One region of the Rhizobium mulingense genome, then DNA from elsewhere that is predicted to be linked to it. Evidence: predicted binding sites of a transcription regulator. Region 1 holds the regulator's gene; the other holds the start of a gene.
The links. The regulator HrcA, encoded in region 1, represses chaperone genes, less so after heat shock. The targets are predictions, from matches to a motif close to GTTAGCACTCNCNNNNNGNGAGTGCTAAC.
Positions count from the first base shown of each region.

Region 1 (3,413 bases):
GGCGGCCGATTTGGCGGTGAAGCCGAGCGGCCCGATCAGTTCCTGGATCTCGCGGATCTTGCCGGCATTGTGGCTGGCAACGACGATGGTCTTCGTTTCAAGCTTGCGCATTCAGATATCCTGTTCGATGCCCCAGATTTTCGCCTCCGCGCATTCCAAGCTGTTGCCTGCCGGATCGCGGAAATAGATCGAGCGGCCGCCGTTCGGCCAATGCACCTCGGATTCGATCGCCACACCTGCCGCTTTCAGCCGTTCGGCCATTGCATCGATATTGCGGCCGGAAACCCGGAAGCAGGCATGGCCCTCGCCGTTCGTGCCGTGGGGCGGCACCTGCAACGCATCGGGCGCCGGCGGCTTTACCGTTTCCTCGGGATTGAAGATCAGCAGCACGCTGGGGCCGCAACGGAAGAAGACATGCCGGTTGGCCGCACGGGTGATCTTTTCAAGTCCGAGAACGTCTTCGTAGAAGACCTCGGCCTCATCGAGATCCCGCGCATAGAGCGCCGTTTCCAGCATGCCTTCCAGCATGGGGTTCATCCCGCAATCGCCTGTTTTTGTAGGGCGACGAGTTCGCCGATGCCGTTCTTGGCAAGACCCATCAGCGAGGTGAATTCCTCTTCGGTAAAGGGCGTGCCTTCGGCCGTACCCTGGATTTCGACGATGCCGCCGGCGCCGGTCATGACGAAATTGGCATCGGTCTCGGCCGAAGAATCCTCGAGGTAGTCGAGGTCGATCACCGCCTGGCTGGCGAAGACGCCGCAGGAGATGGCGGCGACATGATCCTTCAGGACCCGATCGACCTTGATCATGTTCCGACTTTCCATCCATTTTAGGCAATCGTAAAGCGCGATCCAGCCGCCGGTGATCGACGCGGTCCGCGTGCCGCCATCGGCCTGGATGACGTCGCAATCAAGCGTGATCTGCCGTTCGCCGAGCGCCTGCAGATCGACGACGGCGCGCAGCGACCGGCCGATCAGCCGCTGGATTTCCTGGGTGCGGCCGCCCTGCTTGCCGGCGGCGGCTTCGCGTTTCATGCGTTCGCCGGTCGCCCGCGGCAGCATGCCGTATTCGGCCGTCACCCAGCCTTTGCCGGTATTGCGCAGCCACGGCGGCGTCTTGTCCTCGAGGCTTGCGGTGCAGAGCACATGCGTATCGCCGAACTTGACCAGGCAGGAGCCTTCCGCATGCTTGGAAAAGTTGCGCTCGAACGAGATCTTGCGCATCTGGTCGGTTTTTCTGCCTGAAGGCCGCATTCTTATCTCCTGGAGTTGTTGACCGCTTCTACGATTGGCGGCGCCCATTTGCAAATTCCCTTTTGCCACGGGGGCGAGTTTGACTATATTTTCCGGAAGCATCATCAGTTTGGGTTCGAGAGGTTCATGGGCACCAGGTCGACGTCGGTTTCGGATGCCGTTGCCGTGCTGGACGAGCGCTCCCGGGAAATCTTTCGCCGGATCGTCGAAGGGTATCTGGAAAGCGGCGAACCGCTCGGCTCGCGGAATCTATCGCGCCTCCTGCCGATGTCGCTGTCGCCGGCCTCGGTGCGCAATGTCATGAGCGATCTCGAAGAACTCGGCCTGATCTACTCGCCGCATATCAGCGCTGGCCGGCTGCCGACTCAGATCGGCCTGCGCTTCTTTGTCGATGCCTTCATGCAGGTCGGCGATCTCTCCGCCGAGGACCGCGCCAATATCGACCGCCAAGTGCGGGCCGAAAGCGGCGGCAATCCGGTGGAATCGATGATGAACGAGGCGAGCCGCATGCTGTCGGGCATTTCGCGCGGCGCAGGCCTCGTCATCACCTCGAAAAGCGATCCGGTGCTCAAACATGTCGAGTTCATCCGGCTGGAGCCGACAAAGGCGCTCGCCGTGCTCGTCGGCGATCACGATCAGGTGGAAAACCGCATCATCGAGCTGCCGGCCGGCGTTACCTCCTCGCAGCTGACGGAGGCGGCGAATTTTCTCAATGCCCACATGTCCGGCCAGACCCTGCCGGAGCTGCGCAAACAATTAAGTCAGCTGAAAAATAACGTCCGTCACGAACTCGATGCCCTGTCGCGTGATCTCGTGGAGCGCGGCATTGCCGTCTGGGCCGGCAGCCCGGACGAGGGCAAGCCCGCCCAGCTGATCATTCGCGGCCGCGCCAACCTGCTCGAAGGCCTTGCTGGCGCCGAGGATCTCGACCGGCTGCGCATGCTGTTCGATGATCTCGAAAAGAAGGACAGCCTGATCGAGATCCTCAATCTGGCCGAAAGCGGGTCGGGCGTGCGCATCTTCATCGGCTCGGAAAACAAGCTCTTTTCGCTCTCCGGCTCGTCGCTGATCGTCGCGCCCTATCGCGACGAGGACGACCGGATCGTCGGCGCTGTCGGCGTCATCGGCCCGACGCGGCTCAATTATTCCCGCATCGTGCCGATGGTGGATTACACCGCCCAGCTCGTTTCCCGCCTTTCGCGCAATCCGCTTTGACGCGGTTTAGCTCTTTGCATGTCGTTATCCCGGAACCGCGGCACACTTCCGGGCGACATGCATTAGCGCGCAACTCCGCGGAATTTTCGCTTCTTTGTCACGCAGACTTGATTTTTTTCGGTCAAACCTCGATATCGGGCGCATCTGAAGACACCAACCGGAGACCGTCATGACCGATGAAACGACGAAAAACGGACCTGACGCAACTGCGGCCGATGCCGCAGCCGACGCTGCCGCCTACGTCGAGAACGATACAGTGCAGGAAGAGACCGCCCAGCCAGACCCGCTTGAGCTTTTGAAAGCCGAAAACAGCGACCTGCGCGACCGCTATCTGCGCCTCGCCGCCGAGATGGACAATCTGCGCCGCCGCACCGAGCGCGAGGTCAAGGACGCCAAGTCCTATTCCGTCGCCGGTTTCGCCCGCGATATGCTCGCCGTCTCCGACAATCTGCGCCGGGCGCTGGATGCCATCTCTCCGGAGGCCAAGGCCACCGCCGATGCCGGCCTCACCACGCTGATCGAGGGTGTCGAGATGACCGAACGTGCCATGCTGTCGGCGCTCGAGCGCCATGGTGTGCGCAAGCTGGAGCCGGTCGGCCAGAAGTTCGATCCGAATTTCCATCAGGCGATGTTCGAGGTGCCGAACTCCGAGGTGCCGAACAACACGGTCGTCCAGGTCGTGCAGGCGGGCTTCACCATCGGCGAGCGCGTGCTGCGCCCGGCCATGGTCGGTGTCGCCAAGGGCGGCCCGAAGCCGGCCGAAGCCGAAACCAATTCCGTCTTCGACGAGAAGGACGCCTGAGATCGCTATCCTTCTCTTTTTTCGCTAGAGACGGAAAACCGAAGATCAGATGCGGGCGAAGCGTTCGATCAGAAGATCGAAGAAGCCGTCCGCATCGACGTGGCGCATCACTTTCGCATTGCGCTTGCGATCGGTCACATGCC
Region 1 covers NZ_JARFVE010000002.1:668,438-671,850, reverse strand. Annotated here, with positions in the region: gene rdgB (RdgB/HAM1 family non-canonical purine NTP pyrophosphatase) at 1-111, opposite strand, end outside; gene PYR71_RS03405 (VOC family protein) at 112-537, opposite strand; gene rph (ribonuclease PH) at 534-1,253, opposite strand; gene hrcA (heat-inducible transcriptional repressor HrcA) at 1,380-2,468, shown strand; gene grpE (nucleotide exchange factor GrpE) at 2,638-3,270, shown strand; gene PYR71_RS03385 (nucleoside hydrolase) at 3,316-3,413, opposite strand, start outside.

Region 2 (3,413 bases), 470 kb from region 1:
GGCAACGCCGCCGCCCGGTACGATGCCTTCCTGAACGGCAGCGCGCGTCGCATTGAGGGCGTCGTCGATGCGGTCCTTCTTTTCCTTGACTTCGACTTCCGTCGAACCACCGACGCGGATAACGGCAACGCCGCCGGCGAGCTTGGCAAGGCGTTCCTGCAGCTTCTCGCGGTCGTAGTCGGAGGTGGTTTCTTCGATCTGGGCCTTGATCTGGGCAACACGGCCTTCGATGTCGGACTTGGCGCCCGAACCGTCGACGATCGTGGTGTTTTCCTTGGAGATCGAGACTTTCTTGGCACGGCCGAGCATGTCAAGCGTGACACTCTCGAGCTTGATGCCGAGGTCTTCGGAGATGACGGTGCCGCCTGTCAGGATGGCGATGTCTTCAAGCATGGCCTTGCGGCGATCGCCGAAGCCCGGAGCCTTGACGGCAGCGATCTTCAGGCCGCCACGCAGCTTGTTGACGACGAGCGTTGCGAGGGCTTCGCCTTCGACGTCTTCTGCGATGATGAGGAGCGGCTTGCCGGTCTGGACGACGGCTTCGAGAACCGGCAGCATCGACTGCAGGTTCGAGAGCTTCTTCTCGTGGAGGAGAATGAAGACGTCTTCGAGGTCGGCGATCATCTTTTCCGGGTTGGTCACGAAGTAGGGGCTGAGGTAGCCGCGGTCGAACTGCATGCCTTCGACGACTTCGAGTTCGGTTTCGGCGGTCTTGGCTTCTTCAACCGTGATGACGCCTTCGTTGCCGACCTTCTGCATGGCTTCGGCAATGTCGAGACCGACCTGACGTTCGCCGTTTGCGGAGATCGTGCCGACCTGGGCGACTTCTTCCGAGGTGTTGATCTTCTTGGCCTTGGCCTGGAGATCCTTGACGACTTCGGCAACGGCGAGATCGATGCCGCGCTTCAGGTCCATCGGGTTCATGCCGGCGGCAACGGCCTTGGCGCCTTCGCGAACGATTGCCTGGGCAAGGACAGTTGCCGTCGTGGTGCCGTCACCGGCGATGTCGTTGGTCTTCGAAGCAACTTCGCGGACCATCTGGGCGCCCATGTTTTCGAACTTGTCTTCGAGTTCGATTTCCTTGGCGACCGAAACGCCGTCCTTGGTGATGCGCGGCGCGCCGAAGGACTTGTCGATGATGACGTTGCGACCCTTCGGGCCGAGCGTGACCTTCACTGCATCGGCGAGAATGTCGACGCCGCGCAGCATCTTTTCGCGCGCGGTGCGGCCAAACTTGATTTCTTTAGCTGCCATGTTTGTGACTCCTGAATTCGATTTGTTCGGGCAAAAGCCCGTCAGTCATTTCGGGAAAGCGGATCGGCCAATCAGCCGATGATGCCCATGATGTCGGCTTCCTTCATGATCAGAAGGTCTTCGCCGTTGATCTTGACTTCGGTGCCGGACCACTTGCCGAACAGCACGCGGTCGCCAGCCTTGACGTCGAGTGCGACGACCTTGCCGGACTCGTCACGAGCGCCGGAACCGACGGCGACGATTTCGCCTTCCTGCGGCTTTTCCTTGGCGGTGTCGGGAATGATGATCCCGCCCTTGGTCTTCTCTTCGGACTCGACGCGACGAACGACGACGCGGTCGTGAAGCGGACGGAAATTGGTGCTTGCCATTGTCTAATCCCTCGATCGAATGACATTCGCGGGCCGGAGCGGCCCACATGGATAGGTGTTAGCACTCCCTCGCGGTGAGTGCTAGCGACGTGCATTTAGGGATGGCTCCGAAAGGAGTCAATGAGGGCAATCACGAATTTTTGTGCCGGAATTGTGAAGAGACCGGAGAAATGCCGGAGATTTCCGCCGAGCCCTCTGTCGCGGCCGAGCCTTGCCGATCACGCGCCGGATTGTCGCGACAGGGCTTTGCGGTGGCTGATGGCGAAGAAAATGCCTTGCCATCGTCCTGCGCCTTTGCAATGTCACCGGTGACTGCAGCAACTCGGGAAATTGGAATGGCCAAGCGGATAGAAACCTTCTCTGAGATCACCGATCGCTATGATGTAGTGCTCTGTGATGTCTGGGGCGTCGTTCACAACGGCGTCGATCCGTTCCCCAAGGCTGCCGCGGCCCTTCAGGCCGCCCGCGAGAGCGGCCTCGCCGTCGTCCTTATCACCAACTCGCCGCGGCTTTCCTGGCAGGTCGTCGAGCAGCTGCGCCAGATCGGCGTGCCCGACAGCGCCTATGACAGGATCGTCACCTCCGGCGACGTCACGCGCGGGTTGATTTCCGAGGGTCCGAAGACGGTCTTTCTGCTCGGCCCCGAGCGCGACAAGGCGCTTCTCGAAGGCATTGGCGTCGAGCGGGTGCCGGCAGGCGAAGCGCAATCGCTCGTCTGCACCGGCTTTTTCGACGATGAGACCGAGAAGCCCGAGGATTACACCGACATGCTTCTGGATTTTCAGGCGCGCGAAGTGCCGATGATCTGCGCCAATCCCGATCTCGTCGTCGAACGCGGCCACCGCATCATTCCCTGCGCCGGCGCCATGGCCGCCTATTACGAACAGCTCGGCGGCAAAACCCGCATCGCCGGCAAACCGCACCGGCCAATTTACGAGGCGACGCTGGCCGCAGCCCGCGAGCTTCGCGGCGATTTCTCCGCCGAGCGCGTGCTGGCAATCGGCGACGGCATGCCGACCGATGTCCGCGGCGCCTTGAATTTTGGCCTCGACCTTCTCTACATCAGCGGCGGGATCCACGCCAAGGAATACACCTTGAACGGCGAAACCGACGAGGCAATTCTCAACGCCTACCTCGAACGAGAAAACGCCGCGCCGAAGTGGTGGATGCCGCGCCTTGCATGAAGAGAAGCCAGCCGATGACCGTCTTCCACCGCAATGAAACCCGGGATCCCTTGCCCGCCCATCTCAAGGGCGGGGTGATCGCCATCGGCAATTTCGACGGAGTGCATCGCGGCCATCAATCGGTGCTGAACCGCGCGCTTGAGATCGCAAGGGCGCGCGGCATTCCCGCGTTAGTGCTGACCTTCGAGCCACATCCGCGCACGGTTTTCCGGCCGCAGGCGCCGGTGTTCCGCCTCACACCCGCACCGCTCAAGGCCCGCATCCTGGAAACGCTGGGGTTCAACGCCGTCATCGAATATCCCTTCGACTACGAATTCTCGCAGCGCTCGGCCGATGATTTCATCCATTCGATCCTGAAGGACTGGCTCGGCGCCTCCGAAGTCGTCACCGGCTTCGATTTCCACTTCGGCCGCAACCGCGAAGGCGGCCCCGCTTTCCTGATGAATGCCGGCCAGACCTACGGCTTCGGCGTCACCCTGATCGATGCCTTCCGCGACGAAAACGCCGACGTCGTCTCGTCGAGCCATATCCGCACGCTGCTGAAGGACGGCGAGGTCAGCGAAGTCGCCGGCATGCTCGGTTACCGTTATACCATCGAAGCGGAGGT
Region 2 covers NZ_JARFVE010000002.1:196,410-199,822, reverse strand. Annotated here, with positions in the region: gene groL (chaperonin GroEL) at 1-1,254, opposite strand, end outside; gene groES (co-chaperone GroES) at 1,326-1,622, opposite strand; gene PYR71_RS01110 (TIGR01459 family HAD-type hydrolase) at 1,958-2,806, shown strand; gene PYR71_RS01105 (bifunctional riboflavin kinase/FAD synthetase) at 2,821-3,413, shown strand, end outside.
Region 2: a site for HrcA is predicted at 1,680-1,708, ahead of groES (co-chaperone GroES). Genes of this name have one in related genera too.